One region of the Pseudomonas sp. GW823-FHT02E01 genome, then DNA from elsewhere that is predicted to be linked to it. Evidence: predicted binding sites of a transcription regulator. Region 1 holds the regulator's gene; each other region holds the start of a gene.
The links. Region 1 encodes sigma-54, which starts transcription at its own class of promoters, with help from an activator protein. Its sites were predicted from a motif close to ANTGGCATNNANNTTGCTNT; they were not measured.
Positions count from the first base shown of each region.

Region 2: a site for sigma-54 is predicted at 2,890-2,909, ahead of AC1RDQ_RS02065 (DNA translocase FtsK). Genes of this name have one in related genera too.
Region 3: a site for sigma-54 is predicted at 4,411-4,430, ahead of glnK (P-II family nitrogen regulator). Genes of this name have one in related genera too.

Region 1 covers NZ_JBXAJS010000017.1:19,660-26,241, reverse strand. Annotated here, with positions in the region: gene rapZ (RNase adapter RapZ) at 1-808, opposite strand, end outside; gene ptsN (PTS IIA-like nitrogen regulatory protein PtsN) at 811-1,275, opposite strand; gene hpf (ribosome hibernation-promoting factor, HPF/YfiA family) at 1,288-1,596, opposite strand; gene AC1RDQ_RS27565 (RNA polymerase factor sigma-54) at 1,671-3,164, opposite strand; gene lptB (LPS export ABC transporter ATP-binding protein) at 3,411-4,136, opposite strand; gene lptA (lipopolysaccharide transport periplasmic protein LptA) at 4,136-4,684, opposite strand; gene lptC (LPS export ABC transporter periplasmic protein LptC) at 4,671-5,243, opposite strand; gene AC1RDQ_RS27545 (KdsC family phosphatase) at 5,251-5,775, opposite strand; gene AC1RDQ_RS27540 (KpsF/GutQ family sugar-phosphate isomerase) at 5,775-6,582, opposite strand, start outside.
Region 2 covers NZ_JBXAJS010000001.1:442,098-448,679, reverse strand. Annotated here, with positions in the region: gene infA (translation initiation factor IF-1) at 41-259, opposite strand; gene AC1RDQ_RS02080 (arginyltransferase) at 371-1,078, opposite strand; gene aat (leucyl/phenylalanyl-tRNA--protein transferase) at 1,136-1,816, opposite strand; gene trxB (thioredoxin-disulfide reductase) at 1,879-2,838, opposite strand; gene AC1RDQ_RS02065 (DNA translocase FtsK) at 3,146-5,557, shown strand; gene lolA (outer membrane lipoprotein periplasmic chaperone LolA) at 5,623-6,246, shown strand; gene AC1RDQ_RS02055 (replication-associated recombination protein A) at 6,468-6,582, shown strand, end outside.
Region 3 covers NZ_JBXAJS010000002.1:349,602-356,183, forward strand. Annotated here, with positions in the region: gene AC1RDQ_RS05365 (DoxX family protein) at 72-500, opposite strand; partial or broken gene AC1RDQ_RS05370 (IS3 family transposase) at 628-769, opposite strand; partial or broken gene AC1RDQ_RS05375 (YifB family Mg chelatase-like AAA ATPase) at 995-1,924, opposite strand; gene AC1RDQ_RS05380 (hypothetical protein) at 2,146-2,946, opposite strand; gene AC1RDQ_RS05385 (hypothetical protein) at 3,049-3,495, opposite strand; gene AC1RDQ_RS05390 (accessory factor UbiK family protein) at 3,957-4,217, opposite strand; gene glnK (P-II family nitrogen regulator) at 4,639-4,977, shown strand; gene AC1RDQ_RS05400 (ammonium transporter) at 5,013-6,350, shown strand; gene AC1RDQ_RS05405 (secondary thiamine-phosphate synthase enzyme YjbQ) at 6,564-6,582, shown strand, end outside.

The DNA.
Region 1 (6,582 bases):
GCGTTTGCCCCAGGCGCTCGGTCAGGTAGACGGAACGGTGATGTCCGCCAGTACAGCCAATGGCAATGGTGACGTAGGCGCGGTTGCTGGCGGCAAAGCGAGGCAGCCACTTTAGCAGGTATGTGGAAATGTCCTGGAACATCTCTTCGACATCCGGCTGAGCCGCCAGGTATTCGGCAACCGGTTGATCGAGCCCGGACTGTTCGCGCAACTCCGGTTTCCAGTAAGGGTTGGGCAGGCAGCGCACATCGAACACCAGGTCGGCGTCCACCGGCATGCCGCGCTTGAAGCCGAAGGATTCCACCAGGAACGCAGTCCCCGGCTCCGGCTGATTCAACAGGCGCAGTTTGATGGCATCGCGCAGTTGATACAGGTTCAGGCTGGTAGTGTTGATCTTGAGATCGGCGAGGTCGGCAATCGGCCCGAGCAGGACGCTCTCGACGCTGATGGCTTCGGCCAGCGAGCGGTTGGCGTTGGTCAGGGGGTGACGCCGTCGGGTTTCCGAGAAGCGCTTGAGCAGTGTTTCTTCGTCGGCGTCCAGGTACAGCACATCGCACTGGATGTGGCGGGCACGGACTTCCTCGAGCAGGTCGGGGAAGCGTGACAGGTGGCTGGGCAGGTTGCGCGCGTCAATGGAAACGGCGACCAGCGGCTGCAACATCTCGGTATGAACCAGGGCGCGTTCGGCCAGCTCCGGCAGCAGGCCGGCCGGCAGGTTGTCGATGCAGTAGTAGCCGCTGTCCTCAAGAACGTCGAGGGCGGTACTTTTACCTGAGCCGGAACGGCCACTGACGATGATCAAGCGCATGATTACTGACCGTTTTGCTCGTCAAGGACAACCTGATACAGGGCTTCGTTGCTTGCAGCACTACGCAGCTTTTCGCGAACTTCCTTGCGGTCGAGCATGCTGGCGATCTGTCGCAGCAACTCAAGGTGCGCATCGGTGGCGGCTTCCGGGACCAACAGCACGAACAGCAGGTCAACCGGCGCGCCGTCGATGGCGTCGAAATCGATAGGGGCGTCCAGGTGCATCAATGCACTGATGGGCGAAACACAGCCCTTGAGACGGCAATGTGGAATAGCGATGCCATTGCCAAACCCGGTGGAGCCGAGTTTTTCACGGGCGATCAGCGCCTCGAAGACATCTTGCATCTCCAGGGCCGGCACTTCGCGGGCGATAAGATTGGCAATTTGTTCGAGGGCTTTCTTTTTACTGCCTCCCGGCACGTTCACCAGGGAACGGCCGGGGGTCAGGATACTTTCAAGTCGGATCATGGGTTGGGAGTGTTAACGACCGGTTGCGCCCTGGAGGAGGCTCTGGGTCTTTTCCTTATGCTTTTTGAGTTGTTTATCCAGCTTGTCGGTGAGTGCGTCGATCGCGGCATACATATCGGTATGTTCCGCGTTGGCGACCACTTCATTCCCGGGAATATGCAGCGTGGCTTCGATTTTCTGCTTCAGTTTTTCGACGGTCATCGTGACCTGCACATTAGTGATCTTGTCGAAATGTCGCTCCAATCGTTCGAGTTTTTCGCCGATGTAGGTGCGAAGAGGTTCGGTCACTTCCAGTTGGTGTCCACTGATGTTGACTTGCATACAGCTTCTCCTTCGTTGCCAGTGCATAAAGCGGTAGATCAGATGATCTACCACTGGAACGCTGTGGCGTGGCCCTACATCAACCGCTTGCGTTCGCTCGAAGGCGCGATCCCGAGGGATTCGCGGTACTTGGCGACGGTGCGGCGAGCCACCTGAATGCCTTGTGCCTCCAGTAAACCAGCGATCTTGCTGTCACTCAACGGCTTTTTCTGATTTTCCGCTGCAACCAGTTTTTTGATGATCGCCCGGATCGCCGTGGACGAGCATTCGCCGCCTTCGGAGGTGCTTACGTGACTGGAAAAAAAGTACTTCAGTTCATAAATGCCCCGGGGGGTGTGCATGAACTTCTGGGTGGTCACCCGTGAAATCGTCGATTCATGCATGCCGACCGCTTCGGCGATGTCATGCAGGACCAGCGGCTTCATGGCTTCGTCGCCGTACTCCAGAAAGCCGCGCTGATGCTCGACGATCTGGGTGGCAACCTTCATCAGGGTTTCATTGCGGCTTTGCAGGCTCTTGATGAACCAGCGGGCCTCCTGCAACTGATTGCGCATGAAGGTATTGTCGGCGCTGGTGTCGGCGCGGCGCACGAAACCGGCGTACTGGGCATTGACCCGCAGCCGTGGCACCGACTCCTGATTGAGCTCCACCAGCCAGCGCTCGTTGTCCTTGCGCACGATGACGTCAGGAACGACGTACTCGGCTTCGGTGGACTCGATCTGCGAGCCCGGGCGCGGGTTGAGGCTCTGGACCAGCTCGATGACCTGGCGCAGCTCATCTTCCTTGAGCTTCATGCGACGCATCAACTGGCTGTAGTCGCGGCTGCCAAGCAGGTCGATGTAATCGGTGACCAGGCGCTTGGCCTCGGCCAGCCAAGGGGTCTTGGCAGGCAGCTGGCGCAATTGCAGCAGCAGGCATTCGCCCAGGTTGCGGGCGCCGATGCCGGCGGGCTCGAATTGCTGGATGCGGTGCAGGACGGCTTCGATTTCGTCCAGTTCGATGTCCAGTTCCGGGTCGAACGCTTCGAGGATTTCCTCGAGGGTTTCGTCCAGGTAGCCCTGATTGTTGATGCAGTCGATCAGGGTCACGGCGATCAGGCGATCGGTGTCGGACATCGGGGCCAGGTTCAGTTGCCACAGCAAGTGGCTCTGCAGGCTTTCGCCGGCCGAGGTGCGGGTGGTGAAGTCCCACTCGTCATCATCATTGCTGGGCAGGCTGCTGGCGCTGGTCTGGTAAACGTCTTCCCACGCGGTGTCGACGGGGAGTTCGTTGGGGATACGCTCGTTCCAGTCACCCTCATCGAGGTTATCAACCGTCGGGGCGCTTTCCTGGTAGGAGGGCTCCTGGATGTCGGTGTTGGGCTTTTGTTCGGCGTTATCGGCCAGGGGGTCGGAATTGTCGAAGTCGTCGCCTTCTTCCTGGCGTTCGAGCATCGGATTGGACTCCAGGGCCTCCTGGATTTCCTGTTGCAGGTCCAGGGTCGACAATTGGAGCAGGCGGATGGCCTGTTGCAGCTGCGGTGTCATCGTCAGCTGCTGGCCCATTCTCAAGACTAGCGATGGTTTCATGGCAGGGGCTTAACACCTTATTCGCCGGCGCACATGCGCCATCCACTACAGGGCGCCGGGGCGCCAAACTTAAGCAAATTATATGCCTGAAACTAAAGGGTTTGCCTAGAGCGCTGTAACAATAAAAAACTATAAAGCGGTGTTGCTGCGCTGCCCTTGTCGAGGGCTGACCACGCTTGTCGGCACGGAGGCGCTGGTGAGTGGCTGCTCAGGTGCCCGGGCAACTGCCTGGGCACGGCTCAGCGCTTACAGGCGGAACTCATGGCCCAGATACACTTCCTTGACCAGGTCGTTGGCCAGGATGGTCTCTGCGTCGCCTTCGGCAATCAGTTGGCCGTCATTGACGATATAGGCGGTTTCACAGATATCCAGGGTTTCACGAACGTTGTGGTCCGTGATCAGCACGCCAATGCCCTTGGCCTTGAGGTGGTGAATGATCTGCTTGATGTCGCCGACCGAAATCGGGTCCACGCCGGCGAAGGGCTCGTCGAGGAGGATGAATTTCGGGTTGGTGGCCAGGGCGCGGGCGATTTCCACGCGACGGCGCTCACCACCGGACAGGCTCATGCCCAGGTTGTCGCGGATGTGGCTGATGTGGAATTCCTGCAGCAGGCTTTCCAGCTCCTTGCGACGACCGGCCTTGTCGAGTTCCTTGCGGGTCTCGAGGATGGCCATGATGTTGTCGGCCACCGACAGTTTGCGGAAGATCGATGCTTCCTGCGGCAAGTAGCCGATACCGGCCTTTGCGCGGCCGTGCATCGGTTGGTGGCTGACGTCCAGGTCATCGATCAGGACACGGCCCTGATCGGCTTGCACCAGGCCGACGATCATGTAGAAGCAGGTGGTCTTGCCGGCGCCGTTCGGGCCAAGCAGGCCGACGATCTGGCCGCTGTCGATGGACAGGCTGACGTCACGCACGACCTGGCGGCTCTTGTAGCTCTTGGCCAGATGCTGAGCTTTCAGAGTTGCCATTACTGGGCCTTTTTCTCGTCGGTTTTCTTCTTCGGCTGGATCACCATGTCGATACGCGGACGCGCCTCGGTGACTTTGCTGCCTGTGGCGCGACCGGCGCTGGCGAGTTTCTTGTCCGTGTCGTAGACAATTTTCTCGCCTTGGGTGACGTTGTTGTCCTTGTCGACAACTTTGGCCTTGTCGATCAGTACGACGCGATTTTGCGAAGCGTGATACTGGATCGTCACGCCCCAACCCTGGACAGGCTTGGTGTCGCCAGCCGTTTGCAATTGCTCGAAGTACGCCAGGTTGCCCACCGAGGTCACTACGTCAATGTCGCCAGCCTGGGTGCGGGTGATGGTAACGGTGTTGCCTGTCACCTTCATCGAGCCTTGGGTGATGATCACGTCACCCTTATAGGTGGCAATACCTTGCTTGTCGTCCAGTTGGGCATCGTCGGCCTGAATACGGATAGGCTGCTGTTGGTCTTCCGGCAGAGCCCAGGCGCTCACGCTTCCCAGTGCTGCGCCCAGACTGAGCAAAATCGGGAGGGTTTTAACGAGCCTCATACTGTCCTCTTACGTTCGATAGCAGGTGTATCCTGCTTTCTTTCAAATACGCTTTCATTCCCTTGCCAGTCGATACACCGCCAGCGCCGTCGATTCTAACGTCTTGCTCGGTCTGCGCATATTGCTGCTGCGGGAACACGGTCATGCGGGTGCTGGTGATCAGGGTTCTACGGTTTTTCTCGTCGAAGCGCGTGATGCGCACGTCATCGATCAGTTCGACCTGTGTGCCATCAGGGTTGACCTCGCCGCGCAGGCTCTGGACGTGCCACGGGAATTCAGTGCCGCGGAACACGTTCAGGTCGGGGTTGGTCAGCAATGTCACCTCGGTCGCTTTCACGTGCTCGACCTTGTCGGACACCAGATCATATTGCAGCTTGCCGTCGGGCAGGTACTGCACGCTGTGGGCGTTGATGGCGTAATAGTCGATCGCGCTTTCATCGACCGGCGTTACCGGCTTGTCGAGGAAGCGTTCCGGGCTGATGTTCCAGTAGCCAACCGCAGCGAATATCGCCGCGATGCAACTGAACATCAGGGTGTTGCGAAATTTTTTGCTCAGCATAGTGGGCTCACAGGTACGCCGCATTGGCCGCGTCGAGGCGGTCCTGGGCGCGCAGGATCAATTCGCAGAATTCGCGAGCGGCACCTTCGCCGCCACGGGCGAGGGTGATGCCGTGGGCGTGTTCACGCACGAAGCTGGCGGCATTGGCCACCGCCATGCCCAGGCCGACGCGGCGAATCACCGGCAGGTCCGGCAGGTCATCGCCGAGGTAGGCCACCTGTTCATAGCTCAAGTTGAGTTGGGCCAGCAGTTCGTCGAGTACCACCAGTTTATCCTCGCGACCCTGATAGAGGTGCGGGATACCGAGGTTTTTGGCCCGCCGCTCGACCACCGGGGTCTTGCGGCCACTGATGATGGCGGTCTGTACGCCGGCGGCCATCAGCATCTTGATGCCCTGGCCGTCGAGGGTGTTGAACGTCTTGAACTCGCTGCCGTCTTCGAGGAAGTACAGGCGCCCATCGGTCAGCACGCCATCGACATCGAACACCGCCAGCTTGATCTGTTTGCCGCGTTGCAGCAGGTCCGCACTCATTACATTACTCCTGCACGCAGCAAGTCGTGCATGTTCAAGGCGCCGACCGGGCGGTCTTCACTGTCGACTACGACCAGCGCGTTGATTTTATGGTCTTCCATGATTTTCAGCGCTTCGGCGGCGAGCATCTCGGCGCGGGCAGTCTTGCCGTGTGCTGTCATGACCTGGTCGATGGTAGCGCTATGGATGTCGATGCTACGGTCCAGCGTGCGACGCAAGTCACCGTCAGTAAAAATCCCGGCCAGCTTTCCGTCGGCTTCCAGGATCACGGTCATGCCCAGGCCTTTGCGGGTCATTTCCATTAGCGCGTCCTTCAGCAGGGTGCCGCGCTGTACTTGCGGTAACTCTTGCCCGGCGTGCATGACATTTTCCACTTTCAGCAGCAGGCGTCGGCCCAGGGCGCCGCCGGGATGGGAAAAGGCGAAGTCTTCCGCGGTAAAGCCACGGGCTTCCAGCAGCGCGACTGCCAAGGCATCGCCCATGACCAGGGCGGCGGTGGTCGACGAGGTGGGGGCCAGGTTCAACGGACAGGCTTCGTGCTCGACGTGAACATTCAGGTTGACCTCGGCGGCCTTGGCTAGCGGCGAGTCAGGCTTGCCGGTCACGCTGATCAACTGAATGCCCAGGCGCTTGATCAGTGGCAGCAGGGTCACGATTTCATTGGTGGAGCCGGAATTCGAGAGCGCCAGAATGATGTCGTCGCGGGTAATCATGCCCATGTCACCGTGGCTGGCTTCAGCCGGGTGCACAAAAAACGCCGTGGTGCCGGTGCTGGCCAAGGTCGCGGCAATCTTGTTGCCGATGTGT
Region 2 (6,582 bases), on a different contig from region 1:
CGGTACCGTCAGGTTTTTCGCGAGCAAGCTCGCTCCAACCTTATCGAGCGCGGTAAGTGATGCGCCCTTTGCTCAAGTCATAAGGAGTCAGCTCTACGCGCACTTTGTCGCCGGTAAGAATACGGATGTAGTTCTTGCGCATCTTGCCGGAGATGTGCGCGGTTACGACGTGCCCATTTTCCAACTCCACACGAAACATGGTGTTGGGCAGGGTGTCGACGACAGTGCCTTCCATTTCGAAGCTGTCTTCTTTCGACATGCAGTAAAGCCCTCGGTGTCCAATGAATGGCCCGGTGCAACTGCGCCAGGCAAAAGCGGCGTGCATTGTGCCCGAAAAATGGGGTTTAAGCCAAGGGGTTTAGGGGCGGCTCTAGTTTAGAACCACCCAGCGCTGATTAATCAGCAACTCAATAGGGCGATATTGAGTCTTGTAGTTCATTTTTTTGCAGTTTTTGATCCAGTAGCCGAGGTAGACCGCATCCAGCCCCAGCCGCCTGGCCTCGGCGATTTGCCACAGGATCGCATAGCGCCCAAGGCTGCGGCGCTCTTCGGCCGGTTCGTAGAAGGTGTAGACCGCCGAAAGACCGTTCGGCAGTAAATCGGTGACGGCGACGGCCAGCAGCCGGCCATTCAGGCGAAATTCATAAAATCTTGAAAACGGCAGGTCCCGCACCAGGAACGTCGAAAACTGGTCGCGACTCGGCGGGTACATGTCGCCATCGGCGTGACGCTGTTCAATATAGCGCTGGTAAAGGTCGAAGTATTCTTCGTTGAAGCCGGGCTTGGCTGGACGTACCTGCAAATCCACGTTGCGCTTGAAGATGCGTTTCTGTTGCCGGTTGGGCGTGAACTGTCCCACGGGAATGCGCGCCGGAACGCAGGCATTGCAATTCTGGCAATGCGGCCGATAGAGATGATCGCCACTGCGACGAAACCCCATCTCCGACAGGTCTGCATAGACATGCACATCCATGGGCTGGCTAGGGTCGAGGAACAGGGTTGTGGCCTGCTCCTCCGGCAGATAACTGCAAGAGTGCGGCTGAGTGGCATAGAACTTCAATCGCGCCAACTCGGTCATGATCAACCCTCGGGATAATGCTTTTGAATAAGTGTAAGCCACCTGCGCAAAAGTCGCTCAGCAAACCCAGCTAGCGCGATTGGGCTGGTCCAGATGCCTGGCCAGATAGTTGGCAAATTCATGGCGGGGTATCGCCCGGGCTCCGAGACTGTGCAGGTGATCGGTGGGCATCTGGCAATCGATCAGTACAAAACCCGAGTCTTTCAGATGCCGCACCAGTGTGGCAAAGCCGAATTTCGAGGCGTTGTCAGCGAGGCTGAACATGGACTCGCCGAAAAACAGCTGGCCCATTGCCAGGCCGTAGAGCCCGCCCACCAGTTCGTCCCCGTCCCACACTTCCACCGAGTGCGCGTGGCCACGCCTGTGCAGTTCGATGTAGGCGTCCTGCATGGCCTCGGTGATCCAGGTGCCGTCGGCGTAATCCCGGGGCGCGGCACAGGCGCGGATGACGGCGGCGAAGTCCTGGTCAAAGGTCACTTGATAGCGTTGCTGGCGTAGCAGTTTGTTCAGGCTGCGCGAGACGTGCAATTCGTCGGGAAACAGCACCGTACGCGGGTCCGGAGACCACCAGAGGATTGGCTGGCCCTCGGAAAACCAAGGGAAGCAGCCGTGGCGATAAGCCGAGATCAGCCGATCGGCGGACAGATCACCACCGGCAGCCAGCAGTCCGTTGGGGTCGCGCATGGCCTTTTCCAGTGGAGGGAAATGCAAGGTATTGCGTTGTAACCAAGTCAGCATGGCATCCGGGCTTGCAGAAGGGGAGGGCAGTGGCGGGTGTTGGCCCGCCATAAAGTTTGCCTTCAAACGGTTGGAATGTCGTCCAGGTATTTTTCAGCGTCCAGCGCCGCCATGCAACCGGCACCGGCAGATGTAACGGCCTGGCGATAAACGTGGTCGGCCACGTCACCGGCGGCAAACACACCTGCAATCGCCGTAGCGGTGGCATCGCCTTCGCTGCCACCCTTGACCTGCAGATACCCGTCGCGCATTTCCAGTTGGCCCGTGAACAGGTCGGTGTTGGGTTTGTGGCCGATGGCGATAAACACCCCGGCCAGCGGCAGCTCCCGGGTTTCACCTGTGTGACTGTCCCGCAGGCGGGCACCGGTCACGCCGCTGGCATCGCCGAGCACTTCGTCCAGGTTTTGGTTCCAGTGCAGGCGAACATTGCCGTTGGCGGCCTTTTCAAAGAGTTTGTCCTGGAGGATTTTCTCCGAGCGCAGTTTGTCGCGCCGATGGATCAGGTGCACTTCTTTGGCGATGTTCGACAGGTACAAGGCTTCCTCGACCGCCGTGTTGCCGCCGCCGACCACAGCAACCACTTGATTGCGATAGAAAAATCCATCACAGGTCGCGCACGCCGAAACTCCTTTGCCGGCGAACGCTTCTTCCGACGGCAGGCCCAGGTATTGCGCGGAGGCGCCGGTGGCAATGATCAAGGCGTCGCAGGTGTAGGTGCCGCCATCGCCGATCAGCTCGAACGGTCGTTGTTGCAACTTGGCGGTATGGATGTGGTCGTAAACGATCTCGGTGGCAAAGCGTTCGGCGTGTTTTTGCATGCGATCCATCAGCACCGGTCCGGTCAGGCCTTCAACGTCGCCTGGCCAGTTATCCACTTCGACGGTGGTGGTGAGTTGACCACCTGCCTGGATGCCGGTAATGACAACCGGCTTGAGGTTGGCGCGGGCGGCATAAACTGCCGCGCTGTAACCGGCAGGGCCGGAGCCCAGGATAATCAGGCGGGAATGCTTCGCTTCGCTCATAAAAAACACCTCATAAGCCTTTGTCACCAAAGAGAATGCATGCTCAAATTGAATGGCATGTCATGTGCTGTTGACTATGCTGCATCCAAGGGTCTCAAGCATGGCGTCGTGCGTACAAACCCGTACAATGCCCTGCGTGTTACATATATTCAGTGTGCGCCGTGTTTATAGAAACAGGGGTGCAGTGTTAAAAGTAGTCCCGGTTACACGTGCTAACTTTATTACCTGCCTGGATTGGGCAGTTTTTTCGCGGTTTTTATAGACATTCACCAGATGGACGCGCCATTGGCGCAGGAAAAGAAGCGTTTTGAAGAAATCCACCGCAGCACCCAAACCAGCCGTCGTGCCGCTCTGGCGCCAGCACTTGCACTACCGACTCAAGGAAGGTGCGCTGATCGCCATCGGTGCCTTGTGCCTGTTCCTGATGATGGCCTTGTTGACCTATGGCAAGGACGATCCGGGCTGGAGTCATAACAGCAAGATCGACGATGTACAGAACTTCGGCGGGCCAGCGGGCTCCTACAGCGCCGATATCCTGTTCATGGTGCTGGGTTACTTCGCCTACATCTTTCCGTTGCTGCTGGCCATCAAGGCGTACCAGATCTTCCGCCAGCGTCACGAGCCGTGGCAGTGGAGCGGGTGGCTGTTCTCCTGGCGCCTGATCGGCCTGGTGTTCCTGGTGCTGTCGGGCGCCGCTCTGGCCCATATCCATTTTCATGCCGCGACCGGTCTGCCGGCCGGTGCGGGCGGTGCGCTGGGGGAAAGCCTCGGCGAACTGGCCAGGAACGCCCTGAATATCCAGGGCAGCACGCTGTTGTTCATTGCGTTATTCCTGTTCGGCCTGACTGTGTTTACCGACCTGTCGTGGTTCAAGGTGATGGACATCACCGGCAAGATCACCCTCGACCTGTTCGAACTGTTCCAGGGCGCCGCCAATCGCTGGTGGGCGGCCCGTACCGAGCGCAAACAGCTGGTTGCCCAGTTGCGTGAAGTCGACGACCGTATGGATGAAGTGGTTGCGCCGACCGTCACCGACAAACGCGAGCAGGCCAAGGTCAAGGAGCGCCTGATCGAACGTGAGCAAGCCCTGAGCAAGCACATGTCCGAGCGCGAGAAACAGGTGCCGCCGGTGATTGCGCCCGCGCCGCCAAAGCCCGCCGCACCGAGCAAACGCGTCGAAAAAGAGAAGCAGGCGCCGCTGTTCGTCGACAGCGCCGTGGAAGGCACCTTGCCGCCGATTTCGATTCTCGATCCGGCGGAAAAGAAACAGCTCAATTACTCGCCTGAATCCCTGGCTGCGGTTGGCCACTTGCTGGAAATCAAGCTCAAGGAATTCGGCGTTGAAGTCGCAGTGGATTCGATCCACCCGGGCCCGGTGATCACCCGTTATGAAATCCAGCCGGCGGCCGGGGTAAAAGTCAGCCGAATCTCCAACCTGGCCAAAGACCTGGCCCGTTCCCTGGCCGTGACCAGCGTGCGCGTGGTGGAAGTGATTCCGGGCAAGACCACGGTCGGTATCGAGATTCCCAACGAAGATCGGCAGATCGTGCGTTTCTCCGAGGTGTTGTCGACTCCGGAGTACGACAACTTCAAATCCCCGGTCACCCTGGCCCTGGGCCATGACATCGGCGGCAAGCCGGTCATCACCGACCTTGCGAAAATGCCGCACTTGCTGGTGGCCGGTACCACCGGTTCCGGTAAGTCGGTGGGTGTGAACGCGATGATCCTGTCGATCCTGTTCAAATCTGGCCCGGAAGACGCCAAGCTGATCATGATCGACCCGAAAATGCTGGAACTGTCGATCTACGAAGGCATTCCGCACCTGCTGTGCCCGGTTGTCACCGACATGAAGGACGCCGCCAACGCCCTGCGCTGGAGCGTTGCCGAGATGGAGCGACGCTACAAGTTGATGGCCAAGATGGGGGTGCGAAACCTGTCGGGCTTCAACGCCAAGGTCAAGGAAGCCCAGGACGCCGGCGAGCCGTTGAGCGATCCGCTGTACAAGCGCGAAAGCATCCACGACGAAGCGCCACTGCTGCAGAAGCTGCCGACCATCGTGGTCGTAGTCGACGAATTCGCCGACATGATGATGATCGTCGGCAAGAAGGTTGAAGAACTGATCGCCCGTATCGCGCAAAAGGCTCGTGCGGCCGGTATCCACTTGATCCTTGCGACCCAGCGTCCGTCGGTGGATGTGATCACCGGTCTGATCAAGGCCAACATCCCGACCCGCATGGCGTTCCAGGTATCGAGCAAGATCGACTCGCGGACCATCATCGACCAGGGCGGCGCCGAACAACTGCTGGGCCACGGTGACATGCTCTACATGCCGCCGGGTACCAGCCTGCCGATTCGTGTTCACGGTGCTTTCGTGTCCGACGATGAGGTTCACCGTGTGGTGGAAGCCTGGAAGCTGCGGGGTGCGCCGGAATACAACGACGACATCCTCAATGGCGTCGAAGAGGCGGGCAGCGGCTTTGAAGGCAGCAGCGGTGGCGGCGACGGTGACGATCCCGAGGCCGACGCGCTGTACGACGAAGCGGTCCAGTTCGTGCTGGAAAGCCGTCGTGCCTCCATTTCCGCGGTTCAGCGCAAGCTGAAGATCGGCTACAACCGCGCTGCGCGCATGATCGAAGCCATGGAAATGGCCGGGGTCGTGACGTCCATGAACACCAACGGTTCGCGTGAAGTCCTGGCCCCGGGGCCGGTGCGCGACTGACCCGAGTATGAAAGGGGGGGCGCCTTTGCGCCTCCCGCACTCCCACGAATGTTATGAGGACTCCCATGCGTCTGATCCGCATGCTGTTGCTGCCGGTACTGGCCTTGACCACGCTCCAGGCTAACGCCGATGACAAGGACGTGGCGCGCCTGACCCAACTGCTGGAAAAATCCCAGACCCTGACCGCACGTTTCTCGCAACTGACCCTTGATGGCACAGGCACCCAATTGCAGGAAACCGCCGGCGAGATGTCCCTGCAGCGTCCGGGCCTGTTCTACTGGCACACCGATGCGCCGGCCGAACAGACCATGATCTCCGATGGCAAGAAAGTCACCTTGTGGGACCCGGACCTGGAACAGGCCACCATCAAGAACCTCGACCAGCGCCTGACCCAGACCCCGGCCTTGCTGTTGTCCGGTGACGTGTCCAAGATCAGCCAGAGCTTCGACATCAGTGCCAAGGAAGCCGGCGGCGTGATTGACTTCACCCTGAAGCCGAAAACCAAGGACACCCTGTTCGACAGCCTGCGCCTGTCGTTCCGCAATGGCCTGGTCAATGATATGCAACTGATCGACAGCGTCGGCCAGCGCACCAATATCCTGTTCACCGGGGTGAAGGCGAACGAGCCGATCCCTGCGTCCAAGTTCAAGTTCGACATCCCCAAGGGAGCGGATGTGATCCAGGAATAAACGGCTGATGCAAAACCTGTGGGAGCGAGCTTTTGTGGCGAGGGGGCTTGCCCCCGTTGGGTCGCGAAGCGGCCCTAAAACCTGCTACTGCGGTATATCAGACATGCCGTGTGTAATGGTTTTGCGACTGCTCCGCAGCCGAACGGGGGCAAGCCCCCTCGCCACAGGATGTTTGACAGGCTTGAGTACCACGTAATAACCCGAGGTTTTAAACGTACGTCATGGATCTGTTTCGCAGCACCCCCATCGCCCAGCCCTTGGCCGCCCGCCTGCGTGCGGCCAATCTGGACGAGTACGTCGGTCAGGAACACGTGCTCGCTCGCGGCAAGCCCCTGC
Region 3 (6,582 bases), on a different contig from region 1:
CCAGGCACTGACGCCCCAAGAGGAACCCGCAGGAAAAGGTATCCAGTCCCGCGACGATTGCCACGGCTGGCCTAGACCCAATCGCAGCCAGGTTTTCCTCGGCACAGGCGACGGTCAAGACTCCAGGCGCCACCACCGGCCGCAACCAGGTATAGAAAAATGAAGCAGAACAGGGTCGCCGGCTCACCGTTATTCAGCAGCGGGAACAGCCCTTTGGGGGCGTGCCCGATGAAATAGGCGAAAGCCATTTCTCCGGACAGGATAAAGGCCACCGGGCGCGTGAAAAGGCCGAGCACTAGCAGCAGTCCGCCAACCACTTCCAGCACTCCGGCAAAGCCGATCAGGGAAAACAGGCTCAACTCATCGAAAAAAGCGACATGCGGAAATCCAAATAACTTGGCGGTGCCATGTTGGAGGAACAGGAAGGCCGTGATGATCCGCAGGACACTAAGCAGGCGTGGTGCCCAAAGCGTGTTGAGTTGGGAAATGAGGGCAGACATCAACTGATCTCCTGAGGGAGGCTGAGCGTTGGATGCCACTTGGAATGGCCGTAGTGGACTGCGCAAGACTAATTGTAGTCGTCGGGGGAAATATCTGGACCAAGTTGGGAAATCTAGCTTGTAGTAGTCAACCCATCCCGGACAGTGGGTTAAGTTTTGCTTCGGCCACCGCGGGGGAGTAGCCCTTCATTGAATTGATGCGGCCTGATCCAGTTGTAGCGATGCATCAGGTAATGGCTGATGTCCCGCTGGGCCTCCTGCTCCGTCACCCTACTGCGCTATGTGGCAGATTGGACCGGGGGGAGAGCACGAGCGATGCTAGAAATGCGCGAGGTCCTTGCGCGGTTTTACGCCGATTCCCCTGTCACCGAGCCGAAATTTAGGAGTGCCCGACCTTTATTAGCCTAGAACTAGTCCTAAAAAAATCCATTATTAATTAGTATGTTAAAGTTGATTGTGTGATTTTAGGACTATCTAGGGGTAACCTCCTTCCAAACCTTGCGATCAAACTCCGGTAGTTCGTCCAGGAACAGGACGCCGTGGTGGGCGAGGGTGATTTCACCGGGCTGCGGCTTCGAGCCGCCCCCCACCAGCGCGGGGCCGGACGCCGAGTGATGCGGTTGGCGAAACGGCCGCTGCGGCCAATGGCTCAACGGCGAGCAACTGACGACCGACTGAATCGCCGCCACTTCCAACGCTTCATTTTCGGCCAGGGGCGGCAGCAATCCCGGCAAGCGGCTCGCCAACAGGGTTTTTCCCGTTCCCGGCGGCCCGCTGAACAACAGGTTGTGAGCACCAGCGGCAGCGATCAGCAGCGCACGCTTGGCCGCGAGTTGCCCCTGCACTTCATTCAAGTCGGGGTAGGGTTTGCTGGCGTAGAGCAGGCCATTGGAGACATAAGGCTCAATCGGTGTATGCCCATTGAAATGCGCAACGGCCTCAAGCAGATGATCCACCGCAATTACTTTCAGTCCCGAGGCCAGGCACGCTTCCTCGGCGTTCGCTCGCGGCACCATCAACCAGCGCCCGGCCTTGCGCGCTGCCAGCGCCGCTGGCAAGACCCCACGAACCGCCCGCACGGCACCTGATAGCGCCAACTCCCCAAGGCATTCCGCATCATCGAGCGTCAACGTAGGCACCTGCACACTGGCCGAGAGAATTCCCAGGGCAATCGCCAGATCGAACCGCCCGCCATCCTTGGGTAAATCGGCTGGCGCCAGATTCAGCGTGATCCGCCGCGCCGGAAACTGCAGCCCCGAATTGATGATCGCGCTACGCACCCGGTCCTTGCTTTCCTTGACCGCCGCCTCGGGCAGGCCGACCATGGTCAGCGATGGCAAACCATTGGCCAGGTGGACTTCAACGGTGACAGCGGGCGCATCCACGCCAATCTGGGCGCGGCTGTGGACGATGGAGAGGGACATGGTCGTTCCTTGAGATGACGGGAGCCGCTTCCTGCGGGTTTTTGAAGGGTAGTCGTGGAGTCCGGTCGGAGAGGAGGGAAACTTTCGCAGAATGTTGCTGAAAGCCACGCTATGTAACAGCAGCCAAACGCTGAGTTTGGCTGCACAGCTGTCGTAAAACCTACTGACAAAGCCAGCCTGACACACCCCTGCGCATTTATTTCGCGTGTAAATCAAGCAACTTATGTTGAGGTGGCTTGTTTTGAAGAAGTTGTGTCGTCAAACAAACTATTATCGCCATCCAGGATTTTGCCGGCGAAGCTCTCGGCATCCATCTTCGTTTTACCTTCTGCGACATTCGTAAAATAGTTGAAGTCTAAATCTATCCAGTGCTTAAGTTTGGCTTCGTAGTTGTTTGGATACTGTGCTTGCTGCACTGGGGGCAAGCCCTTGTAATGGTCAAGGACACTTTTGGAGAAGTTTGTGAGTTTTCCAGTGTTGTTGTATTCAAACTCTGCTTCGGCCACCACTTTCTGTCGCCATGCAAATTCTTGTTTGGCTGACTCTTCCAGTGCTGCCCGTCTTTCATTGATGGTAAAGGTGCCGCTGTCATCGTAAGTAATTAAGGCAAGCTGATCCATGGGCATCCCCGAAAACGGATTTTTGCCGAGTCCGTTTGTATACTGTGTCGCACTTTTGGCGCGCGCTAGTAATGTGGCATTATCTGTGTCAGGAGCTTCAGAGTCGTATGTTGATTTATTGGCAGTATAATTAGCACTCACTAACTCGTTGAATGTGTTATTAGCCATCGAGCTCAGTTCCGTTCTAGTTAGGCGTGCATCCCGGGCCTGTGCGCGTACTGAGGCTTCGCTCAATTGGCTCGCTAGGGTGGAAACGGTACTACTATCTCGTGCGTTGCCAAATGGGACTTGGGGTGTGCTTTGGTTGACGCCTGGGTTTTTGCCGGGAGTCGCTGTCAATTTTTTTGTTCCAGTGAGCGCTTGGCCGCTGTTAGCTGCAAAATTGTTTAGTGAATTAACCATTCTTTTCTGCTCCCTGTTCGATGACTAAAATATGATGCATCGCCTAATAAATGTTGATGCTTTATCAAGATCTTACAAGCCAATTAAATATCGCTACATGCTTTATTTCATGGTGAGTACTACTGACCATGCATAGGTGGACGGATTTGTTTTAGTTGCTTTGATGGTGCAGGTGGCCCCACCACTAGGCGTGGCCGTATTATTCCATTTTGGAGTTTTACTCGCACCAAAGCCAGGAGTCGTCACAAATGTAGCTAAATAAATACATTTCTTGTTGCCAATTTGATATCGCAAATTAGCATGATTGTAATCAGGTGATATCTGGCTTTGTATGACGTACGTATCTGAGCCATTTGCAATCACGGACGCTTGTGGAGTAGGTGATGCGTTTGCTTTCGTTATAGCTTCGTTGTTTGTTATGGGGGTATACGTAGCAGTCTGTGTTCCAAGGTTCTTGAATGTGACTGTAACAGACGGCCCAGCGACCGCTGAACTTATGTGAAATGCAGTCAATGCGAAAGCGGCAATTAAAGACTTGGATATTTTCATGGATGTTGCTCCTTGTGGTGTTGCTAACAGTATTCCATTTAAAAAGTTGTGCTCATCACAAACTATTATCTAAGCCATGTAACATGGGCTTAAACTTTTTCGAGCGAATTGGCGAACCGAAGCCTGCGGAAATACTGGCAGGCCCGAAGGTCTTCCATGCACGGCCGTAATTCGAGAAAGGAATAAATCTCTGGTTCGAACGTGGTCACGGTGCGTCGGGTGCTGTTCGAGTCGCTAAACCCATTGCTGGCTAATCAGTTGGGAGTGAGCTTAGGAACCGGAGCTTTGCTGCGCAATCGGAAGGGGAGTGAGATCTTCGTAGGAAGTTGCCGGGATTCTTGCGGGCTTGAAGAGCGCAGGTTGCGGCAATTCCTACAGGTGAGTCTGAAGGTCGTGGCGACCATTTCGCGAGCAGGCTCGCTCCCACAGTGGATTGGGTTCCACAGTGAGCATTTGCGGTGTTATTCGGTTGGTGGGTTCAGTTTCGCTTCCAGCTCGGCGACTTTCGCTTCGAGGCTTTCGAGGCGGGCGCGGGTGCGTGCCAGTACGACCATCTGGCTATCGAACTCTTCCCGACTCACCAGATCCAGTTTACTGAAGCCGCTCTGCAGCAACATTTTGAACTGGCTTTCGATTTCAGCTTTCGGCAGTGGCGTGTCACCGCTGAAAAGGCGGGAGGCGGTGCCGGTGAGGGCGTCGAGGAAGTCTTTTGGCGCGAGCATGGGCAATGTCCTGGAAACAATGACGGGCAGTGTATCACGCAGTGTCTATAGTCATTTGCGCGGGCAAGGGATGCACGCTTTTCGCGCATTGGGACAGGCGGCGTTGCACCGTTGTTGTGCGTAACGTGCGGGGTCTTGTCGCGAAGTATCCACCATCCACCTGTAATGGCTTGAAAACAGTCGGTTTTGTGGAGATGGCAAGCTTTCTGCTTAGATGCTGGTGACCCATGCACTGATGCAGTCGCTGTGACGAATGCAGTGCGCCAAACGGAACGCGGGGGAGTGTTTCGTGAGGAGCGGTTAGCTGGCGTCGGACGGGCAGGTAAGGCCGACGATGCGTTACAAAGCCAGGCACTGCGCTTAGACTTGAGACGGGTTTGTTTTCCTGGGGCAAGTCCACCAAATTCGGGAGAGAGTTTTCATGAAGCTAGTCACTGCCATCATCAAGCCGTTCAAGCTGGACGACGTACGCGAGTCGCTGTCCGAGATCGGCGTGCAGGGCATTACCGTCACCGAAGTCAAAGGCTTTGGTCGGCAGAAGGGTCACACCGAGCTGTATCGCGGCGCGGAATACGTGGTCGATTTCCTGCCCAAGGTGAAGATCGACGTCGCCATCGACGACAAGGATCTGGACCGGGTAATCGAGGCCATCACCAAGGCTGCCAACACCGGCAAGATCGGTGACGGCAAGATCTTCGTGGTCAATCTGGAACAGGCGATTCGCATCCGTACCGGCGAAACCGATACCGACGCTATCTAAGCCGCCACAAACCCAACGCCCCAGGAGAAAACAATATGACTCTGCGTAAATTCGCAGGGCTAGGAGCCCTGTTGTCCATCGTAATGCCCAGCCTTGCTCTGGCGGCAGACGAAGTGGCGGCCCCAGTCCTCAACTCCGGCGACACCGCCTGGATGTTGACCTCGACAGCTCTCGTGCTGTTCATGACCATTCCCGGCCTCGCGCTGTTCTACGGCGGCATGGTTCGGTCGAAAAACATTCTTTCCGTGATGATGCAGTGCTTCGCCATTACCGGTCTGATCAGCGTCCTGTGGGTCATTTATGGCTACAGCATCGCGTTCGACACCACGGGCATGGAGCAGGGCGTCGTCAACTTCAACTCGTTCTTCGGCGGCATGGGCAAGGCGTTCCTTGCGGGTGTCACGCCAGCGAGCCTCACCGGCCCGGCAGCGCTGTTCCCCGAGGCGGTGTTCATCACCTTCCAGATGACCTTCGCGATCATCACCCCGGCGCTGATCGTCGGTGCGTTCGCCGAGCGGATGAAGTTCTCCGCGATGCTGATTTTCATGGGTATCTGGTTCACCCTGGTGTATGCGCCGATTGCGCACATGGTCTGGTCCGGCAACGGTGGCCTGATGTGGGACTGGGGCGTTCTGGACTTCGCCGGCGGCACCGTGGTGCACATCAACGCCGGTGTAGCAGGCCTGGTTGCTTGCCTGGTGCTGGGCAAGCGCAAGGGTTTCCCGACCACGCCGATGGCGCCGCACAACCTCGGTTACACCCTGATGGGCGCGGCCATGCTGTGGGTTGGCTGGTTCGGTTTCAACGCCGGTTCCGCCGCTGCGGCCAACGGCACCGCCGGCATGGCGATGCTGGTGACGCAAATCGCTACCGCCGCTGCTGCACTGGGCTGGATGTTTGCCGAGTGGCTCACCCACGGCAAGCCTAGCGCACTGGGCATCGCTTCGGGCGTGGTTGCCGGTCTGGTGGCAATCACCCCGGCTGCCGGCACCGTTGGCCCGATGGGCGCGTTGGTAATCGGTCTGGCGGCTGGCGTGGTGTGCTTCTTCTGCGCCACCACCCTCAAGCGCAAGCTCGGCTATGACGATTCCCTGGACGCCTTCGGCGTGCACGGTATCGGCGGTATCCTCGGCGCAATCCTGACCGGTGTGTTCGCTGCTCCGTCCCTGGGTGGCTTCGGCACCGTGACCGACATCGCCGCACAAGTGTGGATTCAGTGCAAAGGCGTGGGCTTCACGGTGATCTACACCGCGATCGCTACATACATCATCCTCAAGGTGCTGGATGCGGTCATGGGCCTGCGTATCAACGAAGAAGAAGAAGCGGTCGGCATCGATCTGGCGCTTCACAACGAACGCGGCTACAACTTGTAAGCAAGCGCGTAAAAAACTGCCCGGCTTGCCGGGCATTTTTTTGTCTGGAATTTGTCGTTGAAGGCCGAGCTGAAAGGTTTTTTCCTACAGGTTTTATGATGTTTACGTCGGGTGTTTTTGTGCAGCCAAAGGCTTACAGGATTGAAGGAATATTAGGGCCTTTGTTTTTTCACAGAGCGCGCTAGAATGCGCCCCGAACGTGCGGAGAACTGTATGTGGCAACAGACTCTGA